3 regions of the Pseudomonas sp. GL_117 genome follow, and region 1 is predicted to be linked to each of the others. Evidence: predicted binding sites of a transcription regulator. Region 1 holds the regulator's gene; each other region holds the start of a gene.
The links. The regulator sigma-54, encoded in region 1, starts transcription at its own class of promoters, with help from an activator protein. The targets are predictions, from matches to a motif close to ANTGGCATNNANNTTGCTNT.
Positions count from the first base shown of each region.

Region 2: the regulator sigma-54 is predicted to act here: its motif matches at 2,039-2,058, upstream of glnK (P-II family nitrogen regulator).
Region 3: the regulator sigma-54 is predicted to act here: its motif matches at 4,818-4,837, upstream of flgB (flagellar basal body rod protein FlgB).

Region 1 covers NZ_CM174418.1:1,027,431-1,035,117, reverse strand. Annotated here, with positions in the region: gene AC3ISR_RS04520 (ATP-binding cassette domain-containing protein) at 1-65, opposite strand, end outside; gene AC3ISR_RS04515 (KpsF/GutQ family sugar-phosphate isomerase) at 364-1,338, shown strand; gene AC3ISR_RS04510 (KdsC family phosphatase) at 1,339-1,863, shown strand; gene lptC (LPS export ABC transporter periplasmic protein LptC) at 1,872-2,444, shown strand; gene lptA (lipopolysaccharide transport periplasmic protein LptA) at 2,431-2,964, shown strand; gene lptB (LPS export ABC transporter ATP-binding protein) at 2,964-3,689, shown strand; gene AC3ISR_RS04490 (RNA polymerase factor sigma-54) at 3,874-5,367, shown strand; gene hpf (ribosome hibernation-promoting factor, HPF/YfiA family) at 5,443-5,748, shown strand; gene ptsN (PTS IIA-like nitrogen regulatory protein PtsN) at 5,761-6,225, shown strand; gene rapZ (RNase adapter RapZ) at 6,228-7,085, shown strand; gene AC3ISR_RS04470 (HPr family phosphocarrier protein) at 7,102-7,374, shown strand; gene AC3ISR_RS04465 (ZIP family metal transporter) at 7,409-7,687, opposite strand, start outside.
Region 2 covers NZ_CM174418.1:5,983,015-5,990,701, reverse strand. Annotated here, with positions in the region: gene AC3ISR_RS27490 (YifB family Mg chelatase-like AAA ATPase) at 1-1,363, opposite strand, end outside; gene AC3ISR_RS27485 (accessory factor UbiK family protein) at 1,580-1,843, opposite strand; gene glnK (P-II family nitrogen regulator) at 2,267-2,605, shown strand; gene AC3ISR_RS27475 (ammonium transporter) at 2,640-3,977, shown strand; gene sutA (transcriptional regulator SutA) at 4,365-4,700, shown strand; gene AC3ISR_RS27465 (HAD family hydrolase) at 4,895-5,590, opposite strand; gene xerC (tyrosine recombinase XerC) at 5,587-6,486, opposite strand; gene AC3ISR_RS27455 (DUF484 family protein) at 6,489-7,205, opposite strand; gene dapF (diaminopimelate epimerase) at 7,219-7,687, opposite strand, start outside.
Region 3 covers NZ_CM174418.1:4,699,763-4,707,449, reverse strand. Annotated here, with positions in the region: gene AC3ISR_RS21340 (MFS transporter) at 1-5, shown strand, start outside; gene AC3ISR_RS21335 (flagellar brake protein) at 66-815, opposite strand; gene AC3ISR_RS21330 (flagella synthesis protein FlgN) at 912-1,382, opposite strand; gene flgM (flagellar biosynthesis anti-sigma factor FlgM) at 1,431-1,754, opposite strand; gene flgA (flagellar basal body P-ring formation chaperone FlgA) at 1,897-2,661, opposite strand; gene AC3ISR_RS21315 (chemotaxis protein CheV) at 2,743-3,675, shown strand; gene cheR (protein-glutamate O-methyltransferase CheR) at 3,720-4,547, shown strand; gene flgB (flagellar basal body rod protein FlgB) at 4,880-5,287, shown strand; gene flgC (flagellar basal body rod protein FlgC) at 5,291-5,734, shown strand; gene flgD (flagellar hook assembly protein FlgD) at 5,751-6,473, shown strand; gene flgE (flagellar hook protein FlgE) at 6,507-7,687, shown strand, end outside.

The sequences.
Region 1 (7,687 bases):
CTGCGCGTCCCGCGCTTGAAGGTAAGACCCTTCAGCTCGACCGCGTAGGCGTTATCGGCACTCATCTAAACTCCTTGGGATGCAGCCTTTCACTCAGACACCACGTTTGCGCCAAACGTTTGCAACGCTCGTGCAATAGTTAGCCACATGGGCTGGGCGGACCGAACTGGCGGCGAACTATATCACTGCTGGTACAACGCGCCCAAGGCCGGAACTGTGCTTGTTCAGACTGAAGACAGGGAAAAACCGTTGCTTAAGATGAATCTCACCCGCATCACGAACAAACCCTGACGAACTTGCGTGAGGGAATTGCTCATTACCGCTATAATCGCCGACTTTTCGTCAGGCTATACGATTTCAGACATGAGCCAATCCAGCGACCTTATTCAATCCGCACAACGCACCATCCGCCTCGAGCTTGAAGCCGTAGAAGGCTTGTTGGCGCATATCGACGCAGATTTCGTACGCGCATGCGAGATGATTCTGGCCAGCAAGGGCCGCGTTGTCGTCGTCGGCATGGGCAAATCCGGCCACGTCGGCAACAAGATTGCCGCCACTCTGGCCAGCACCGGGACCACCGCATTTTTTGTGCACCCGGCCGAAGCCAGCCACGGCGACATGGGCATGATCACCAAGGATGACATCATCCTGGCACTGTCCAACTCCGGCACCACCAACGAAATCGTGACGCTGCTGCCGCTGATCAAGCGCCTGGGCATCAAGATGATCAGCATCACCGGCAACCCCGAATCGACATTGGCCAAGGCTGCCGAAGTAAACCTCAACGTGCATGTGGCCCACGAGGCCTGCCCACTGAACCTGGCGCCGACCTCCTCCACGACCGCCGCCCTGGTCATGGGTGATGCGCTGGCCGTGGCGTTGCTGGAAGCGCGCGGGTTTACCGCCGAAGACTTCGCGTTCTCCCACCCAGGGGGCGCCCTGGGCCGTCGCCTGCTGTTGAAAGTGGAAAACGTCATGCACTCGGGCGATGAATTGCCCCACGTCCAGCGCGGCACGCTGCTGAAGGACGCGCTGATGGAAATGACCCGCAAGGGCCTGGGCATGACGGTGATCCTGGAAGCCGACGGCAAACTGGCCGGGGTATTCACCGACGGCGACTTGCGTCGCACCCTGGACCGCACCATCGACATCCATACCGCGACCATAGATGCTGTGATGACGCCCCACGGCAAGACCGCTCGCCCCGAGATGCTGGCAGCTGAAGCCTTGAAAATCATGGAAGACCACAAGATCGGCGCGCTGGTGGTGGTCGATCATCAAGACCACCCGATTGGCGCCCTGAACATGCACGACTTGCTGCGTGCGGGAGTGATGTAAATGACAGGCGACCTGTTGCAACGCGGCAAGAACATCAAACTGGCGATTTTCGACGTAGACGGCGTGCTGACCGATGGCCGCCTGTATTTCCTCGAAGACGGCAGCGAATTCAAGACCTTCAACACCCTCGACGGCCAAGGCATCAAGATGCTGATGGCAGCGGGCGTGCAAACAGCGATCATCAGCGGCAGAAAAACCCCGGTTGTGGAACGCCGCGCACAAAACCTGGGGATTCCTCACCTGTATCAGGGCCGCGAGGATAAACTGGTGGTCTTGGACGAGCTTCTTGGCCAACTCAACCTAAGCTATGAGCAGGTCGCCTATTTGGGCGATGACCTGCCTGACTTGCCGGTGATCCGTCGAGTCGGCCTGGGCATGGCCGTGGCCAATGCGGCAGCCTTTGTTCGCGAACACGCCCATGGCATCACCACCGCCCGCGGCGGCGAAGGTGCCGCCCGCGAGTTCTGCGAGCTGATCCTGCGCGCCCAAGGCAGCCTTGAAGCGGCCCACGCCGCCTACCTATAGAGCGTTTTATGCTGAGCAAAAAGATTCGCAACTTCCTGTTATTCGGGGTCATCGCCGCGCTGTTCCTGGCGGTGGGCTACTGGAATATCAGCCCGGAGCGCTTTCTCGACCAGCCTGTTGCGCAGGTTGACGAAGGGGCTATCGACTATTACGCCACCAATGCCTACAGCATCCAGTTCCTGCCCGACGGCAAGGTGCAGTATGAGATGACATCGGACAAGGTCGAGCACTTGAAGGCCACCGAAGTCACCCTGCTGACCAACCCGGACATGAACATCTACCGTGGCACCGAGTTTCCGTGGCATGTCACCAGCAAGCGTGGCGAGGTCAACCCGGACGGCACCGAAGTGGAACTGATCGACTCGGTGCGCGTCGCGCGTACCGACGATAAAAACCGTGACACCGTGATTACCAGCAGTCGTATGACCGTATTCCCGCAGAAGCAATATGCGCAGACCGAGCAAGACGTTAGAATCGACGGCGCTGGCGGGGTATCGACTGGCAAGGGAATGAAAGCGTATTTGAAAGAAAGCAGGATACACCTGCTATCGAACGTAAGAGGACAGTATGAGGCTCGTTAAAACTCTCCCTATTTTGCTCAGTCTGGGCGCAGCACTGGGAAGCGTGAGCGCCTGGGCTCTGCCGAACGATAGCCAGCAACCGATCCACATTTCGGCTGACGATGCGCAACTGGACGACAAGCAAGGCGTCGCCACCTACACCGGCGGCGTGATCATCACCCAGGGCTCGATGAAGATCACCGGCAACACGGTGACCTTGACGCGTACCGCCAATGGCGACATTGACGTGGTGACTTCGGTGGGCAACCTGGCTTACTTCGAGCAGAAGCAGTCGCCGACCGACAGCGGCCCGATGAAGGGCTACGGCAAGACCATCCAGTATCACGCCCAGCAGAACCGTATTGTCCTGATCGACCAGGCCAAGGTCCTCAGCCCGGACGGCAACTCCACGGAAGGTGAGAAAATCACCTATGACACCGTGAAACAGATCGCCAACGCCGGCCGCGCCAATGGCGCCAAGGTGACTGCGCCACGTCCGCGTATCGACATGGTTATCCAGCCGAAGAAGAAGGCCGAGTAATGGCAACCCTGAAAGCCCAGCATCTGGCCAAGGCCTATAAAAGCCGCCAGGTCGTGCGCGACGTCAGCCTGTCGATCGACAGCGGCCAGATCGTCGGCTTGCTCGGCCCCAACGGCGCCGGCAAGACCACCTGCTTCTACATGATCGTCGGCCTGGTCCAGGCGGATCAGGGTCGCGTCCTGATCGACGACCTGGATGTCAGCCACCAGCCAATGCACGGTCGTGCACGGGCCGGTATCGGCTATCTTCCGCAAGAAGCGTCGATCTTCCGCAAACTGTCGGTGGCCGACAACATCATGGCGATCCTCGAGACCCGCAAGGAACTCGACCGTGATGGCCGTCGCAAGGAGCTGGAAAGCCTGCTGCAGGAATTCCACATCAACCACATTCGCGACAACCTCGGCATGAGCCTGTCCGGCGGCGAGCGTCGTCGTGTGGAAATCGCCCGTGCCCTGGCCACTGCGCCGAAATTCATCCTGCTGGACGAACCGTTTGCCGGCGTCGACCCGATCTCGGTCGGCGACATCAAACAGATCATCCACCACCTGAAAGCCAAGGGCATCGGTGTATTGATCACCGACCACAACGTGCGTGAAACCCTCGACATCTGCGAAACCGCATATATCGTCAACGATGGCCAACTGATTGCCGAAGGCGACGCCGCCACGATCCTGGCCAACGAATTGGTGAAGGAAGTCTACCTGGGTCACGAGTTCCGCCTGTAAACACCGTGGTGTCACGGCCGCTGCCAAGATGCGCGGGAGTCAATGAAAACCTCCGGATTTTTATTGTTACCGTGCTCTAGGCAAAGCCCCCGACATCAGGCATATAATTTGCTTATGTTTGGCGCTCACGCGCCCTGTCGTGGATGGCGCATTGCGCCGGCGAATAAGGTGTTAAGCCCCTGCCATGAAACCATCGCTAGTCCTGAGAATGGGCCAGCAGCTGACGATGACACCGCAGCTGCAACAGGCCATCCGCCTGCTCCAATTGTCGACCTTGGACCTGCAACAGGAAATCCAGGAGGCTCTGGAGTCCAACCCGATGCTCGAACGCCAGGAAGAAGGCGACGACTTCGATAACGCAGACCCGCTGGCCGACAACATCGAGCAAAAACCCAATTCCGACGTGCAGGAACCTTCCTATCAGGAAACCGCCCCAACGGTGGATAACCTGGAAGAAGGTGAATGGAACGAACGCATTCCCAACGAACTTCCCGTGGACACCGCCTGGGAAGACGTCTACCAGACCAGCGCCAGCAGCCTGCCCAGCAACGACGATGATGAGTGGGACTTCACCACCCGCACCTCCGCCGGCGAAAGCCTGCAGAGCCATCTGTTGTGGCAATTGAACCTCGCGCCGATGTCGGACACCGATCGCCTGATCGCCGTGACCCTGATCGACTGCATCAACAACCAGGGCTACCTGGACGAGACGCTTGAGGAGATCCTCGAAGCGTTCGACCCGGAACTGGACATCGAACTGGACGAGATCGAAGCCGTCCTGCACCGGATCCAACAGTTCGAACCCGCCGGCATCGGCGCCCGCACCCTCAGCGAATGCCTGTTGCTGCAATTGCGCCAACTGCCTGCCAAGACGCCTTGGCTCATTGAAGCCCAGCGCTTGGTGACCGACTACATCGACCTGCTGGGTAGCCGCGACTACAGCCAGTTGATGCGCCGTATGAAACTCAAGGAAGACGACCTGCGCCAGGTCATCGAACTGGTACAGAGCCTCAATCCGCGCCCGGGCTCGCAGATCGAGTCCAGCGAAGCCGAATACGTGGTGCCTGACGTCATCGTGCGCAAGGACAACGAACGCTGGCTGGTGGAGTTGAACCAGGAGTCGGTGCCACGCCTGCGGGTCAACCCGCAATACGCCGGCTTTGTACGCCGCGCCGATACCAGCGCCGACAACACCTTCATGCGCAACCAGTTGCAGGAGGCCCGCTGGTTCATCAAGAGCCTGCAAAGCCGCAACGAAACCCTGATGAAAGTCGCCACCCAGATCGTCGAGCACCAGCGCGGCTTCCTGGAATATGGCGACGAAGCGATGAAACCGTTGGTGCTGCATGACATCGCCGAAGCAGTCGGCATGCACGAATCGACGATTTCACGGGTGACCACGCAGAAATTCATGCATACCCCACGGGGTATTTATGAGCTGAAATACTTTTTCTCCAGCCACGTCAGCACCTCCGAAGGCGGCGAATGCTCGTCCACGGCGATCCGCGCGATCATCAAAAAACTGGTTGCCGCGGAAAATCAGAAAAAGCCATTGAGTGACAGTAAGATCGCTGGTTTACTGGAGGCACAAGGCATTCAGGTCGCCCGTCGAACCGTCGCCAAGTACCGCGAGTCCCTCGGGATCGCGCCTTCCAGCGAGCGTAAGCGTTTGATGTGACGGGCGGGCCATAGCGTTCCAGTGGTGGGTATTCCTGCCCACCGCTTTATGCACTGGCAACGAAGGAGAAGCTGTATGCAAGTCAACATCAGTGGACACCAACTGGAAGTGACCGAACCGCTGCGCGCCTATATCGGCGAAAAACTCAAAAGAATTGAGGGGCATTTCGACAAGATCACCAACGTGCAAGTCATCATGACTGTCGAAAAGCTGAAGCAGAAAATCGAAGCCACCTTGCGTATACCCGGCGGGGAAGTAGTCGCCAATGCCGAGCATTCAGATATGTATGCCGCCATTGACGACCTGACCGACAAGCTGGATCGCCAAATCAAAAAGCATAAGGAAAAGCAGCAGAGCCTCCTCCAGGGCACAGGCCGCTAACACTCCCCACCCATGATTCGACTTGAAACCATCCTGACCCCCGGCCGTTCCCTCGTGAACGCGCCGGGTGGCAGTAAAAAGAAAGCCCTTGAGCAAATTGCCAACCTGATCAGCCGCGAAGTGCCTGACCTGGAGATGCAAGATGTCTACGAGGCTCTGATTGCCCGTGAAAAACTCGGCTCCACCGGTTTTGGCAACGGCATCGCCATTCCCCACTGCCGCCTCAAAAGTTGTGAGGCACCTGTCAGCGCCCTGCTGCACCTGGACGCTCCCATCGATTTCGACGCCATCGACGGCGCCCCGGTCGACCTGCTGTTTGTTCTGCTGGTCCCGCAAGCCGCCACCGATGCGCACCTGGAACTGCTCCGGCAGATCGCCAGCATGCTCGACCGCAAGGAAGTACGCGACAAACTGCGCAGTGCCAGCAGCAATGAGGCGCTGTATCAGGTAGTCCTGGATGAACAGAACGGGCAGTAATCATGCGTTTGATCATCGTCAGCGGCCGTTCCGGCTCGGGTAAAAGCACCGCCCTCAACGTACTTGAGGACAGTGGTTTCTACTGCATCGACAACCTGCCCGCCGGCCTGCTGCCAGAGCTCGCGGAACGCGCGTTGATCCACACCGAGCTGGCGCAACCGCTGGTGGCCGTATCGATCGATGCCCGCAACCTGCCCAGCCACCTTGAGCGGTTCCCGCAACTGCTCGAGGAAGTTCGCGCCAAGCACATCCATTGCGATGTGCTGTACCTGGACGCCGACGAAGAGACCCTGCTAAAGCGCTTCTCTGAAACCCGTCGACGCCACCCCCTCAGCAGCCCCCATCGTTCCCTGGCAGAAGCCATCGAGGACGAAACCAAGTTGCTGGGGCCGATCATTGACCTCGCCGACCTCAAGATCAACACCACCGGGCTCAACCTGTACCAGTTGCGTGATGCCATCAAGCTGCGCCTGCTGAACCAGCCCGAGCCGGGTACGGCATTCCTCGTCGAGTCGTTTGGCTTCAAGCGCGGCATGCCGGTGGACGCCGACCTGGTGTTCGATGTGCGCTGCCTACCCAACCCTTATTGGAAACCGGAACTGCGTGACCAGTCCGGGCTGGACCAACCTGTGGCTGAATACCTGGCAGCGCAACCGGATGTCGAGGAGATGTTCCAGGACATTTCCAGCTACCTGCTCAAATGGCTGCCGCGCTTCGCTGCAAGCAATCGGGCGTATGTCACCATTGCCATTGGCTGCACCGGCGGCCACCACCGCTCGGTCTACCTGACCGAACGCCTGGGCCAACTGCTGCAAAAAACCCTCAAGAACGTCCAGGTTCGCCACCGCGACCTTAGCTGAAAGGAACACCCCCGCGATGCCTGCTCTGGAAATTGAAATCATCAACAAGCTGGGGCTGCATGCCCGGGCTTCCGCGAAGTTCGTCGGCGTTGCCGGGCAGTTCCCCTGCCAGATCCGCGCGGGGCGTACGCCAGAGTCCATGGTCGATGGCAAAAGCATTATGGCCATGATGATGTTGGCCGCCGGCAAGGGCACCCGAATTCACTTGAAGACGGAAGGCGAGCAGGAGCAGGAAGCCATGGACGCCCTGGTGGCGCTGATCAACAACTTCTTTGATGAGGGTGAGTGACACCCTTGAAGACGGGCGTGAAGTCGCTACGACTTCAGCCCAATGCGGTATCCATCACCATCATCAAACAAAACCCAATGCACAACCCCAGGCTGGCGAGCATCTCGTGACCGTTGCGCCGCGACTCGGGGATGACCTCGTGAGTCACCACCAACAACATGGCCCCCGCGGCGAGCGCCAGCCCAAGCGGCAACAGCACTTCAGCCAGGCTTACCAACCAGGCGCAGAGCACCGCGAACACCGGCTCGACCAACCCTGAAGCAGCTCCGATCAGGAACGCCTTGATCCGCGACATCCCTGCCCCGGCCAACAC
Region 2 (7,687 bases), 1.3 Mb from region 1:
AACGCTCGCACGCGCTTTCCAGCCACGCTTCATCCGGCCTGGACAGCGCGCAGTGCCGGCGCAGCCCGGGCAAATCCAGGAAGGCGTTGGCGCAGCGCTGGCGGTTGTGTTGGCGCTCCCGCGCCTGGGCAACCTGCGCCGAGGCGGTGGCCGTGTTGTCGCCGCTTTGTGGCGTGGGGTTCAATGCGGTGGCTTCCCGGGCAACGGTCAGGTGCAGGTCGATGCGGTCCAGCAGCGGGCCGGAGAGTTTGTTGCGATAGCGCTGGATCTGTTCCGGCGTGCAGCGACAGCGTCCGCTGGCATCGCCCAGGTAGCCGCAGGGGCAGGGGTTCATCGCGGCCACCAGTTGAAAGCGCGCCGGGAAACTCACCCGGTCGCGGGCGCGGGAGATGACGATATGCCCTGACTCCAGGGGCTCGCGCAGTACCTCCAGGACCTTACGGTCGAACTCCGGCAATTCATCCAGGAACAACACGCCGTGGTGCGCCAGGGTGATTTCCCCTGGCTGCGGTTTCGACCCGCCGCCGACCAGCGCCGGCCCCGATGCCGAATGGTGCGGCTGGCGGAACGGCCGGTGGGGCCAATGGCTCAACGGCTCCAGGCTGACCACCGATTGAATCGCGGCGACCTCCAGGGCTTCCTGCTCACTCAGCGGCGGCAGCAGGCCCGGCAAGCGACTGGCAAGCAGGGTCTTGCCGGTGCCCGGCGGGCCGCTGAACAACAGGTTGTGCGCGCCGGCGGCGGCGATCAGCAAGGCGCGCTTGGCGGCGAGTTGGCCCTGTACCTCGCTCAGGTCCGGGTAAGGTCGGTTCAGGTACAACAAACCATCGGACTTGTAGGGCTCAATGGGCTGGTGCCCGTTCAGATGGGCCACCACTTGCAGCAAATGATCCACTGCAATCACCTTCAGCCCCGACGCCAGGCAGGCTTCCTCGGCATTGGCCCGCGGCACTATCACGGTGCGTCCAGCCTTGCGCGCGGCCAATGCCGCCGGCAACACGCCCTTGACCGCCCGCACGGCGCCCGACAAGGCCAGTTCACCCAGGCATTCGACCTCATCGAGCATCAACGCCGGCACCTGCACGCTGGCCGCGAGGATTCCCAGGGCAATCGCCAGGTCAAACCGCCCGCCGTCCTTGGGCAGGTCGGCGGGCGCGAGGTTGAGGGTGATGCGCCGGGCCGGGTATTGCAGCGCGCTGTTGAGGATGGCACTGCGTACGCGGTCCTTGCTTTCCTTGACCGCGGTTTCGGGCAAGCCCACCAGGGTGAGGGACGGCAGACCATTGGCCATGTGCACTTCAACGGTGACGGAAGGGGCTTCGACGCCGACCTGGGCGCGACTGTGGACGATGGCGAGGGACATGCTCGTTCCTTGAAATGGGGGCCGCATCCTGCGGGTTTTTCAAGGGTAGACGAGGAGTGAAACTATCGATGGCGGGAGGTTTTACAGAACGTATCCAGAGAGCGACGGGGCCAAATGTGGGAGCGGGCTTGTTCGCGAAGGCGGTGGGTCAGTCAATAAACTCGGAGACTGACACCCCGCCTTCGCGAGCAAGCCCGCTCCCACAATGGGCCGCGTTTATTCAGCAGATGGCGGCGTCAATCGTGCTTCCAGTTCGGCGACCTTCGCTTCCAGGCTCTCCAGCCGCGCACGTGTGCGGGCCAGCACGACCATCTGGCTGTCAAACTCTTCCCGGCTCACCAGGTCGAGCTTGCTGAAGCCGCTTTGCAGCAGCGCCTTGAACTGGCTTTCGATTTCGTTGCGGGGCAGCGGGGTGTCGCCGCTGAACAGGCGAGAGGCATGGCCGCTCAGGGCGTCGAGGAGATCTTTGGGCGCGAGCATGGGAAATATTCCGGAATAACTGTTGGCCGGCAGTGTATCACGCAGCGTCTATAGTCTTTTTCACTGCGTGGGGCGCACGCTTTTCGCGCAACGTGCCGTCCGGCGGCGCACTGTTTTTGTGCGCAATACAGCCGCCAAAAAGCCCCGACGGTGGGCAAAAGTGGGCAAAGGACTGATTTCAGTGATTTTTACGGAGCTGGCAAGGTTTCTGCTTAGACGATCATGACCCATGCACTGATGCAGTCGCTGTGACGAATGCAGTGCGCCGACGGATCAGGGGTACAGGTTTCGTCACCAGTGGTTCGCTGGTGTCGCAATGGCAACTGCCGTTGAGACGATGCGTTACAAAGCCAGGCACTGCGCTTAGACTTGAGACGGGTTTGTTTTCCTGGGGCAAGTCCACCAATTCGGGAGAGAGTTTTCATGAAGCTAGTCACTGCCATCATCAAGCCGTTCAAGTTGGACGATGTACGCGAGTCGTTGTCCGAGATCGGCGTGCAGGGCATTACCGTTACTGAGGTCAAAGGCTTCGGTCGGCAGAAGGGTCACACCGAGCTGTATCGCGGCGCGGAATACGTAGTCGATTTCCTGCCGAAGGTGAAGATTGATGTCGCCATTGACGACAAGGATCTTGACCGGGTTATCGAGGCGATAACCAAGGCGGCCAACACCGGCAAGATCGGTGACGGCAAGATCTTCGTGGTCAATCTGGAACAGGCTATTCGCATCCGTACCGGCGAAACCGATACCGACGCAATCTAAGCCGCCAAACCCCAACGCCCCAGGAGAAAACAATATGACTCTGCGTAAATTCGCAGGGCTAGGAGCCCTGTTGTCCATCGTAATGCCAAGCCTGGCCATGGCGGCAGACGAAGTGGCTGCTCCAGTCCTCAATTCCGGCGACACGGCGTGGATGCTCACATCCACCGCGCTGGTGCTGTTCATGACCATTCCAGGCCTGGCGCTGTTCTACGGCGGCATGGTGCGCTCCAAAAACATTCTTTCCGTGATGATGCAGTGCTTCGCCATCACCGGCCTGATCAGCATCCTGTGGGTCGTCTACGGCTACAGCATCGCCTTTGATACGACCGGGATGGAGCAGGGCGTCGTCAACTTCAACTCCTTCTTCGGCGGCATGGGCAAGGCGTTCCTGGCGGGCGTGACCCCGGCCAGCATCACCGGGCCTGCGGCACTGTTCCCCGAGGCGGTGTTCATCACCTTCCAGATGACCTTCGCGATCATCACTCCGGCGCTGATCGTCGGTGCCTTCGCCGAGCGCATGAAGTTCTCCGCGATGCTGATCTTCATGGCGATCTGGTTCACCCTGGTCTATGCGCCGATCGCGCACATGGTCTGGAGCGGTAACGGTGGCCTGCTGTGGGACTGGGGCGTGCTGGACTTCGCCGGCGGTACCGTGGTGCACATCAATGCCGGTGTGGCTGGCCTGGTGGCGTGCATCGTGCTCGGCAAGCGCAAAGGCTACCCGACCACCCCGATGGCCCCGCACAACCTGGGTTACACCCTGATCGGCGCGGCCATGCTGTGGGTGGGCTGGTTCGGCTTCAACGCCGGTTCCGCCGCTGCGGCCAACGGCACCGCCGGTATGGCGATGCTGGTCACCCAGATCGCGACCGCTGCTGCGGCGCTGGGCTGGATGTTCGCCGAGTGGATCACCCATGGTAAGCCAAGCGCACTGGGCATTGCCTCGGGTGTCGTGGCCGGCCTGGTTGCTGTAACGCCAGCCGCAGGCACCGTGGGCCCGATGGGCGCCCTGGTGATCGGCCTGGTGGCCGGTGTGATCTGCTTCTTCTGCGCTACCAGCCTCAAGCGCAAGCTGGGCTACGACGACTCCCTGGACGCCTTCGGTGTGCACGGTATCGGCGGTATCGTCGGTGCAATCCTGACCGGTGTGTTCGCAGCGCCAGCCCTGGGCGGCTTCGGCACCGTGACTGACGTTGCTGCGCAGGTCTGGATCCAGTGCAAAGGTGTCGGCTTCACCGTGATCTACACGGCGATCGTGACCTACATCATCCTCAAGGTGCTGGACATGGTCATGGGCCTGCGGGTTACCGAAGAGGAAGAGGCTGTCGGCCTCGACCTGGCACAACACAACGAACGCGGCTACAACTTGTAAGTACGCGGAAAAAAGATGCCCGGCTTGCCGGGCATTTTTTTGCCTGGCGTTTTTCAGTGTCTCAACGCTGTAACGGTTTTTGCGTTGTGTTTGTGATGGGGCACACAAGCCACTTTCAAGCATGCGAATGTCTTACAGGCATGTAGGCGTATTCGGCACTTTGTTTTTTCCCTGAGCGCGCTAGAATGCGCGCCGATGGGCGCAGAACTGTATTTATCCGGCGAGCAGCGTGAACACGGCGGTGCTCGTAAAGTCCTCGCCATCTTGCACGGTGATGGGGCATAAGCCACTGGTTATCCGGTGGATGTTGATTTTTTTCCAGCGGCCTCGACAGGGGATGAAGCTGGGCTATAACTAATCTGCTTTTCGCAAGTCATGAGGTAGAACATGAGCGACGATGATCTGGAAAACGACGACCTCGAAGTAGGTGATGACGACGAGACCGATGAAGGTCTTGAAGTTGCAGCGGATGATGGCAGTGCCGACGAGGTCGATGACAGTGGCGACGACGCTGCTGCTCCCAAGGCCAAAGGCAAAGCCAAGGCCGCCGTTTCGGTAGATGAACTGCCGAGCGTTGAAGCCAAGAACAAAGAGCGCGATGCGCTGGCCCGCGCGATGGAAGAATTCCTCGCCAAAGGCGGCAAAGTGCAGGAAGTCGAGGCCAACGTGGTGGCGGATCCACCGAAGAAGCCGGATAACAAGTACGGCAGCCGACCTATCTGAGGTCAGCCACTTGCTTGTAAGAAAAGCCCGCCGTCGCTGCGGGCTTTTTCATGTCTGGAATAATTTCCTAAGGCCCACCGCATACCCAATGTGGGAGCGGGCTTGCTCGCGAATGCAGTCTGTCAGTTACGGATGTGCTGACTGACACACCGCATTCGCGAGCAAGCCCGCTCCCACAGGTTTGATCTGCGTTTTTACTGCCAGCCGCGAAGCAACTCTGGCAATTGCGCCAGGTTACGAATCTCGGCATCCGGGCGCTTATCTGCATCCCACACCTTGCCCGTCGGGTTGAACCACACCGCCCGCAAACCCGCCTGCTGCGCCCCGGCAATGTCATCCCCTGGATGATCGCCGATATGCACCGCCGCACTGGCCTCCACGCCGCCGCGCTTCATAGCCTCCTGAAACAATCGCGCATCTGGCTTGGCAATCCCGATGTCTTCGGCGCGCAGGGCAAAGTGGAAGTAGTCGGCCAGGCCAACGCGCTGCACATCGGCATTGCCGTTGGTGATTACCCCCAGCAGGAAGTGCTGACGCAGCGCTTGCAGCATCGGTTCGGTTTCAGGGAACGGGGTGAGCTGATGACGCGCATGAATGAACGCCTCAAAACACACATCGGCCATTTGTGTGGCCTCGGGCTGTGGATAACCGGCCTCTTCAAAGGCATGCATCAACACCCGGTGGCGCAGCACGCTGATGCGGTGCTTCAGCTCCGGATGGCGCTCCAGCACCTGCTGGCGCAGGCTGGCGAAATGCTCCAGGGGCAAGTCGCCGACCTTCGAGGCGTGGGTCGCCAGCCATTCACGCATCGACGCTTCGGCGCTGATGATGACGGGTACGTTGTCCCAGAGCGTGTCGTCCAGGTCGAAGGTGATCAGCTTGATACTCATGAGTCGCCGCCCTTGATGCGTTTGGCCCGTGGATGGGCGCTGTCGTACACCGTTGCCAGGTGTTGGAAATCCAGGTGGGTGTAGATCTGCGTGGTCTTGATGTCGGCGTGGCCGAGCAGTTCCTGCACCGCGCGTAGGTCCTGGGATGATTCGAGCAAATGGCTGGCGAAGGAGTGGCGCAGCATGTGCGGGTGCAGGTTCTGGCCCAATTCACGCTCGCCCGCCGCCTTGACGCGCAATTGGATGGCACGTGGCCCCAGGCGTCGGCCTTGTTGGCTGACAAACACCGCGTCGTCCGCCGGGTTGGTCAACAACCGCAGCGGCAGCCACAGTTGCAGGGCTTCGCGGGCTTTGCGGCCCACCGGCAGCACGCGGATCTTGCTGCCTTTGCCGAGCACTTGCACCAGGCCGTCCGCCAGGTCCAGTTGATCCAGGTTCAGGCCGGTCAGTTCCGACAGGCGCAGACCTGAGGAATAGAACAGTTCGAGGATCGCCTGGTCGCGATGGGCCAGGAAGTCGTCCTCGACCGCACCGTCGAGCAATTGCAGGGCGCGGTCGGTGTCGAGGGTCTTGGGCAGGCGTCGCTCGCCTTTGGGCGGTGACAGGCCATTGGCCGGGTCGTGCTCGCACAGGCCTTCGCGATTGAGATAGTGATACAGGCCGCGCACCGCCGACAGCAGGCGCGACAGGCTGCGCGAGGATTGGCCGGCCTGGTGCAGGCGGGCAATCAGGCTGCGCAGGCTTTGGATGTCCAGGGCCTTCCAGCTGGCGATCTGCTGTTTTTCGCAGTACGCCAGGACCTTGTTCAAGTCGCGCCGATAGGCTTCCAGGGTGTGGGGCGACACCTGGCGCTCGCTGCGCAGGTGAGCGCAGTAAGCGTCCAGTTGCCGTTCCATGCCTAGCGCACCGCGCGCAGGGCGGTGGTGAAACGCGGCAGGACGCGGCCCAGCACTTCGGCGATGTAGGTCAAGAACAACGTACCCACCGAGCTTTTGTAGTGCGCCGGGTCGCGGCTGGCGATGGCGAGAACGCCATGCAGGCCTTGATGGCTGAGGGCGACGACGGCAGTGGAGCCGATCTGCTTGCGCTGTTCGGCGCCAAACAGGAAGTCCAGCTCATGCTCGCGCAGGGTGCCGCTGATGGTCTTGCCTTCGGACAGCAGGCCGCCGATGGCGGTCTGTGCTTCGGCACCGCTGACCCAGCGCCCCACCGGCATCGGGTTGTCGCTGAACAGGATCAGGCTGACAAAGGGCACCTGGAAATCCTGGCGCAGGCTGTCTTCCACGGCGATCACCGTTTCTTCCAGGCTGGTGGCGTCCATCAGTGTGAGGATCAGGCGGCGGGTTTTCTCGAACAGGCGGTCGTTGTCGCGGGCCACGTCCATCAGGTGCGAGAGCTTGTGGCGCATTTCGATGTTGCGCTCGCGCAGGATCTTCATCTGCCGCTCCACCAGCGACACGGTGTCGCCGCGCTGGTGGGGGATGCGCAAGGCCGGCAGCAGCTCCTCGTGTTCGACGAAGAAGTCCGGATTAGCCTCAAGGTACGCCGCGACGGCAGCGGCCTCCAGACTGTCGCTCGGGGATGCTTGTGCGGGTACTTGAGGCTTATCGGTCATTGGCTGGGCTCACTCATAGACGGACCTGTCCTTCGTATACACGCGAGGCCGGCCCGGTCATCAGTACCGGGTGGCCAGGGCCTGCCCATTCGATGGACAGACGTCCGCCGGGCAGGTCGATCAACAGCGGCGAATCCATCCACCCCTGGCTGATCGCGGCCACGGCAGCGGCGCAAGCACCGGTGCCGCAAGCCTGGGTTTCGCCGGCACCGCGTTCCCAGACGCGCAATTGCGCGCGGGAACGGTCGATCACCTGCAGGAAACCTACGTTGACCCGGGCCGGAAAGCGCGGGTGGTGTTCGAGCTTGGGCCCCAATTCGTGTACGGGCGCGTTATTGATGTCGTGGACCCGCAGTACCGCATGGGGGTTGCCCATGGACACGGCGGCCAGCTCGACACTCTGCCCGTCGACGTCGACCGTGTAGCTGGCGGCTTGCTCGGTGGCCTGGAACGGAATGTCCGCCGGCACCAGGCGTGGCGCG
Region 3 (7,687 bases), 2.6 Mb from region 1:
CCTGAATGCAAAAACGGGCAGATCCCATCAGGATCTGCCCGTTTTTTTGCTGCATGCGTTAAGGCTTAAAAGTCGTCGTCTTTATCAAAACGCCGTGCTTCACGTTGCAGTTGGTACACAAACCGTTCGACCTGGCGTTGTACCAGGCCACTCATGTTGTGGAAGCGCACGCCAGCGAAGGTGGTGTTGATCTTCTCTTCGAAGTGCAGGTAACGCAGTTCGACGGAGGTGGTCATGCTGCCGAAGGGCAGGGCGGCGATAAAGCGGTCATAGACCTGGCCCAGTTGCAGGCGCTCGGAGATGTCGCCTTCAAAACGCAATTTGCAGCCAGTGGCGGAGATGTCCAGCAGCTTGCCGCTGACCGGCGCCTTGAGTTTCTCGCCGCCCAGCTCGATGTTCACCAGTTGTGCCAGCTTCAGCGCGGCGCGAAAGGCATTGCGGCGCTGATGGTAGACCACCTCGTCCGGCATGCTGCCGGTGTAGATACGGTGGCCGTCTTTTTCACTGATGGTGTAGGTGCCATTGCTTTCCCAGGCGACGCGCACGCCTTCGTGGAAACCTTCGATGCGAAACGGTTCGCCGCTTTCGAGGAAGCGCTCGCCATCGCGCGGGATCATTTCGTCCAGTGCCAGGGTCTTTTTGTCCCGGTCGACGTCCACCAGGTAGCTTTGGAAGCGCTGGCTGCGTTCGTGGAAGGTGATGATCAGCGGGTCGTGGCTTTCTTGCAGCATCCGCAAGGTGCCGACAATTTCCAGGGGCGTAGTGAGTACCTTGGGTGGCTGCGGTGCATCTTCCGCATTAAGGGCGTTGAACACGGTTCTTCCATCTCCAGACAAAATACGACTACACGCAAGAACCGGCATTTTGCCAGTATGTGGCGCGCCTTGGATAGGGCGCGCTGTAAACCGGCGTCAGGCTTGGCTGCGGGTGCTTGGCTTGACCAGGCGTGAGGTGGAGCCTTGGGCGTTGTACAAGGCTGGAGGCTCACCGCCATGGAGTATACGCAACTGGTTGGCGGTCGTGGCTTGCTGAAGTTGGATCGACTGACCGTTGAGCAGGTTGGCTTCCTGGCATTGGGCGAGCAATTGATTGAGTTCTTTGCTCTGCGCCAGCAACTGGTCGCCGACGGAGGAGTGACTGGCCAATTGTGCGAGGCCGTCGTGGTCAGCGGGCAGGCCCAGGCTGAGGAGAATTTCACTGCGTTTCTTGCCGTGTTGTTCCAGCAGCACGATCAACGACTGCTTGCGTGCCAGGATTTCTTCCAGCAGGGGCATGTCCCGGCCATAGAGGGCCAGGGATTCTTCTTTTAGCAGCTCGAGCAAATGTTGCGTCGGCGCCAGATCATCAATGATCAGTTGAAGCAGGTTTTCGTCGTGGTGCATGGCTGGCCTTGGGGTTTAAGCGTCCAAAAGCCCGGCGCAGGCCTTTGCCTAGCGCTCGGCTTCGAAGTTAAGCAGCTTGCTGGCTACACGGTTGCTGTCGACTTTGTAGCTGCCATCGGCGATTGCTTGTTTCAATTCGGCCACGCGGGCCTTATTGACAATCGGCTGATCGCGCAGCGAGTCAGTGACCTTCTGCAACTGTTGAGCCTCATTGCTCAGGTGTACGGATTCCCCGCTTTGGCTGGCGCCAACCTGTTCTGCCTTGGCGGGCAGCGGTTGCGGCTTGGCTTCTACGCTGTCCTTGGCACCGCTGGTGCGCGTAGAGCCGGGCAAAGCCTGGGTACTGTTTAAACGGCTGAAATCGATGACCATGATAAAAAAACCTCTGGGTATTTGGACGCTTGCCATGTTTTCGGCCATACCCGGACAAACTTTAGGCTCGATTGACAATAAACCTGCGCGCGCTGACGTCTGACGCACAGTGTAGAAAAAGCCGGCGCCCGATACCAGTGATCTATAAAGCCACTTCGACTTGCCCCGGGGCTGTCACCCGCGCCTTGATCACTCGATTGGAGTTGAGGTTCTTTACCCGTATCTGTTCGCTCATGCCGCCGTTGGACAGCGCTTCCCCTGGCATTTTCACCTGCAACGCACCGCTGCTCGCGGAAATAACCACCTGATCACCCTTGCGAATTACTTCAGCCTGCTCAAGATGCACCAGGGTAATGACCTGGTCGGTGACCACTGGTCGGGTCAATTTCTGCCCGACGGCCTGGTCCACGGAGGTGAGGTAGCCCTGGCTGATCAGGCTGATGTCGCGTTCACGCAGTACAACATCGTCGAGACCGATGATGCCGGTGCGCTTCAGTGGGCGGGCGACCACCACCACATCGCGGAACAGTTTGACCTGCGCCGGCACGAACACCGTCCAGGGTGACGCGCCTTCGCAGCGCACTTTGACCGTCACGCGACCAATGGGTTGGGCGGGACTTTCCAGGGTGGCTGTCAATTCCTTGTCGCACATTGGCATGCGCAAACGCGGGTCCAATGGGTTGACTTGGATTTCATAACGCCCCGGTGTCTGTGTGGTTGCCAGATAATCTTCTACAGTGAACTCAAGAAACCCCTGAGTGACGCCGATAAGTAGATCAGGCAAGGTGACGTTGTCCGCGCGGGCCGCGCTGTTGAGGCCCAGGGCGAACAATGCCAGCGAGACGCAGAGCAATCTGCTGTACCGTGGTAATTGAAGGCGTCGGGAAACTGTCGTTTTAATATCCATAGCCAATAATTAGCAAAGCTCGTGCCGTTTAGAGTTGGGTGCGCGTCGCACCCTCGAAGGTTTTAGCGTAGGAGTCTGGGCATGGCAGGAGTAATGGATTCAGTAAACCAGCGCACACAGCTGGTAGGGCAGAATCGCCTGGAGTTGTTGCTTTTTCGCCTGGATGGCAAACAGCTATATGGCATCAACGTATTCAAGGTGCGGGAGGTGCTGCAATGTCCCAAGCTGACGATCATGCCCAAGTCCAGCCCGGTGGTGTGTGGCGTCGCCAACATCCGTGGTGCGACCATCCCGATTCTTGACCTGGCCCTCGCCACTGGTTCGTCCGGTTTGCAGGACCGCGAAAGCCCGTTCGTGATCATTACCGAGTACAACACCAAGACCCAGGGGTTCCTGGTGCGCTCGGTGGAGCGCATCGTCAACATGAACTGGGAAGAGATCCATCCACCGCCCAAGGGCACCGGCCGCGATCACTACCTCACGGCGGTGACGCGGGTCGATAACCAGTTGGTGGAAATCATCGACGTGGAGAAGATCCTCGCCGAAGTGGCGCCGACCTCGGAATCGATTTCGGTGGGTGTGGTCGACGCTGAAACCGCACACAAGGCAATTTCGTTGCGTGTGCTGACGGTGGACGACTCGTCGGTGGCGCGCAAACAGGTGACCCGTTGCCTGGAAACCATCGGTGTTGAGGTGGTGGCGCTCAATGATGGCCGCCAGGCCCTGGATTACCTGCGCAAGCTGGTGGATGACGGCAAGAAGCCGGAAGAAGAATTCTTGATGATGATTTCCGACATCGAGATGCCGGAAATGGACGGCTACACCCTCACGGCCGAGATCCGCAACGATCCACGCATGCAAAAATTGCATATCATCCTGCATACTTCATTGTCAGGCGTATTCAATCAGGCGATGGTCAAGAAAGTCGGTGCCGATGACTTCCTGGCCAAATTCCGCCCTGATGACCTGGCAAACCGGGTAGTCGACCGGATCAAGGCAGCAGATCACGGCTAGGGGCATTTGCCCCTGGCGGTCACACGATTTAAGAGGCGGTATCATTGTCTACGGGTAATTTGGATTTCGAACAGTTCCGGGTCTTCCTGGAAAAAGCCTGTGGCATATTGCTCGGTGAAAACAAGCAGTACCTGGTATCCAGCCGTCTCAACAAACTGATGGAACAGCAGGGCATCAAATCCCTGGGTGAGTTGGTGCAGCGTATCCAGGGCCAGCCGCGCAGCGGGCTCAAGGAAATGGTGGTCGATGCCATGACCACCAACGAAACCCTGTGGTTTCGTGATACCTACCCGTTTGAAGTGCTCAAGAGCAAAGTGCTCCCGGAGGCCATCAAGGCCAGCCCGGGCCAGCGCTTGCGCATCTGGTCGGCGGCGTGCTCCTCGGGGCAGGAACCGTATTCGATCTCGATGTCCATCGATGAGTTCGAGCGGACCAACATGGGCCAGCTCAAGGCCGGTGCGCAGATCGTCGCCACCGACTTGTCCGGCACCATGCTCACCAACTGCAAGACCGGCGAATACGACAGCCTGGCGCTGGGCCGTGGCTTGTCCCAGGAGCGCCTGCAACGTTACTTCGAGCCGAAAGGGGCAGGGCGTTGGGCGGTCAAGGCGCCGATCAAGAACCGGGTGGAGTTTCGCTCGTTCAACCTGCTCGACAGCTACGCCAGCCTGGGCAAGTTCGACATGGTGTTCTGCCGCAACGTGCTGATCTACTTCTCGGCCGAAGTGAAGAAAGACATCCTGTTGCGCATCCATGGCACGCTCAAGCGTGGCGGCTATTTGTTCCTGGGTGCTTCCGAGGCGCTGAACGGTCTGCCGGATCACTACCAGATGGTGCAGTGCAGTCCTGGGATCATCTACCAGGCCAAGTAAGCATCAAAAACGTGGGAGCCAGGCTTGTGTGGGGGCTGGCTTGCCTGCGATAGCATCACCTCTGTATCACTGAAGTACCGAGGTGTCTGCATCGCAGGCAAGCCAGCTCCCACACAAACCAGCTCCCACAGTTGTTTTTGCGGCAATCCTCTCAATAGCGGCAAACCCCATTGCCGCTTTACTGGCACCACGCGGAAACCCATTGCCGCTTTTCTGGCATTGCCGCCCGGCAACTTCCCCGCAAAGCCCTGAAACACGGGCCTTCGAAGAATTGGCACACACCTTGCTATAACCCTGTTAACGAAAAGCAGGTCAGCCTAAAGGTTTCCGCCATGAGCATCAGCTTCGATAAAGCGCTCGGTATCCACGAACAAGCCCTGGGCTTCCGCGCCCAGCGTGCCGAAGTCCTGGCCAACAACATTGCCAACGCCGATACCCCGAACTACAAGGCTCGGGACCTGGACTTCTCCGCCGTGCTCGCCGCACAGCAGGACAAGAACAAGAACGGCACCTTCGCCTTGAACATGACCAACAACCGTCATATCGAAGCGCAAGGCCTGAGCAGTGGGGACGAGTCGCTGCTGTATCGCACGCCGATGCAGCCGTCGATCGACCAGAACACCGTCGACGCCCAGCTGGAGCAATCGGCCTACGCCGAGAACTCGGTGAACTTCCAGGCCAGCTTCACCCTGCTCAACAGCAAATTCAAAGGGCTGATGTCAGCCCTGCGTGGAGAGTAAGCCATGTCCCTGTCCAGTGTTTTCAATATTGCCGGTAGTGGCATGAGCGCCCAGACCACGCGTCTGAACACCGTCGCCAGTAACATCGCCAACGCCGAAACCGTGTCGTCGAGCATTGACCAGACCTACCGCGCCCGCCACCCAGTGTTCGCCACCATGTTCCAGGCCGGTCAGAACGGCGGCAGCGACTCGTTGTTCCAGGAGCAGGGTGCCGCAGGTTCCGGCGTGCAGGTGTTGGGCGTGGTCGAAGACCAGAGCAACCTCGAAGCCCGCTACGAACCCAACCACCCTGCCGCGAACGAAAAGGGTTACGTGTACTACCCCAACGTCAACGTGGTCGAGGAAATGGCTGACATGATTTCCGCCAGTCGCTCGTTCCAGACCAACGCGGAAATGATGAACACCGCCAAAACCATGATGCAAAAAGTCCTGACCCTGGGTCAGTGATAAGGGGCGCCGAATAATGGCTATCGTTGATACAACATCAACCAATACAGCGGTGCAGAACCTTTTCAACACGAAGGTCAACACTGCCACCAACAATGTTGCGAGCGCTGCCACCGCTGCCACGGGCAACCAGTCCCTGGGCAAGGATGCATTCCTGCAATTGCTGGTGACTCAGCTGAAGAACCAGAACCCGCTGTCGCCTCAGGACAACGGCGCGTTCGTGGCCCAGCTGGCGCAGTTCAGCAGCCTGGAAGGCATCAACACGCTGAACGACTCGGTGAATGCGATCTCCAGCAACTTCAGCTCGTCGCAAGCGCTGCAGGCTTCGTCGCTGGTGGGGCGTTCGATCATCACCCAGACCGACAAGGCCCTGGTGGATACGAGCAAGAGCATGACCGGTTCGGTCGCGGTGACTTCGGCGGTGGGCAACGTCTCCATCAAGATCACCGACAAAGACGGCAACGTGGTACGCACCATCGACATGGGCGCCCAGAGTGCCGGCACTTCCGACTTTATCTGGGATGGCAAGAACGAAAAGGGCGAGGTTGCTCCAGCGGGCACCTACACCTTCGCGGCCACCACCAAGAACGACAAGGGCGACGCCGTTGCCTTGAGCACTTCGCTGCCAGCCACGGTCACCAGCGTGACCCTGAGCAAGACCGGCGGCGAAATGCTGCTGAACCTGGCGGGCGGCATGGGCAGCGTCAAGCTGTCGCAAATTCAGACTATCGGTACATAGAGCCGGCTAAATACGGCAGAAAGGGAGAGAAGCATGTCTTTTAACATCGGCCTTAGCGGCCTCTATGCGGCCAACAAACAACTGGACGTGACCGGCAACAACATCGCCAACGTCGCGACCACTGGCTTCAAATCGTCCCGTGCGGAATTCGCGGACATCTACGCCGCGTCCAAACTGGGTACCGGCCAGAACAGCATCGGCAACGGGGTGAACCTGGCGGCGGTGTCCCAGCAGTTCACCCAGGGTGACGTCAACAACAGCGGCGGCGTGCTGGACATGGCGATCCAGGGCGGCGGCTTCTTCGTACAGAAGGGCAGCGACGGCTCGCTGGAATACACCCGTAGCGGCGCCTTCCGTGCCGACAAAGATGGTTACATCACCAACAACACTGGCACCTCGCGCCTGCAAGGCTATGCGGCGGATGACAATGGCAAGATCGTCAAGGGTGGCCTGGTCGACCTGCAACTGAACCTGTCGAGCCTGCCGCCAAAGGCGTCCACCAAGGTGGATTCCACCAGTAACCTGAATTCGTCGGACCTGCCGATCGACCAGACGGCACACCCGTTTGATCCTACCAAGACCGACAGCTTCAACACCCAGTACTCCACCACGCTTTACGATACCCAGGGCAACGCCCACTCGATGGTGCAGTACATGGTCAAGACGGGCTCCAACGTCTGGAAGTCCTACACCTTGATCGACGGCCGCAACCCTGACGGTACTGCCATCAGCGGTTCCGACCCATTCGGCGTGACGGCGCCTGTCGCGTCGACGCTGACCTTTGACGAAGCCGGCAAACTCAAGACTATTGTTGCGCCGAATGTCGCTGGCACCACAATGACCGTTGACGACTGGGTTCCAGGCGGCATGGTCAACGGCTTGTGGCAGAAAAACGGTGCTAAAGCCAACCCTGACGGGATCGCCGTCAACATGGGCAACATTACCCAGTACAACTCCGCCAGCTACCGTAACCCGCCGGTCACCGACGGCTACGCCACCGGCCAGATCACTGGCTTGAAAATCGACGGCAGCGGCGTACTGTTCGCCACGTTCAGCAACCAGCAGAGCAAGGCCATCGGCCAGATCTCCCTGGCCAGCTTCAACAACGAACAGGGCCTGCAGCCATCGGGCGGCACCACCTGGAGAGAGACCTTCGCATCGGGCCAGCCGGGTTACGACGCCCCGCAAACCGGCACCCTGGGTTCGATCGTGGC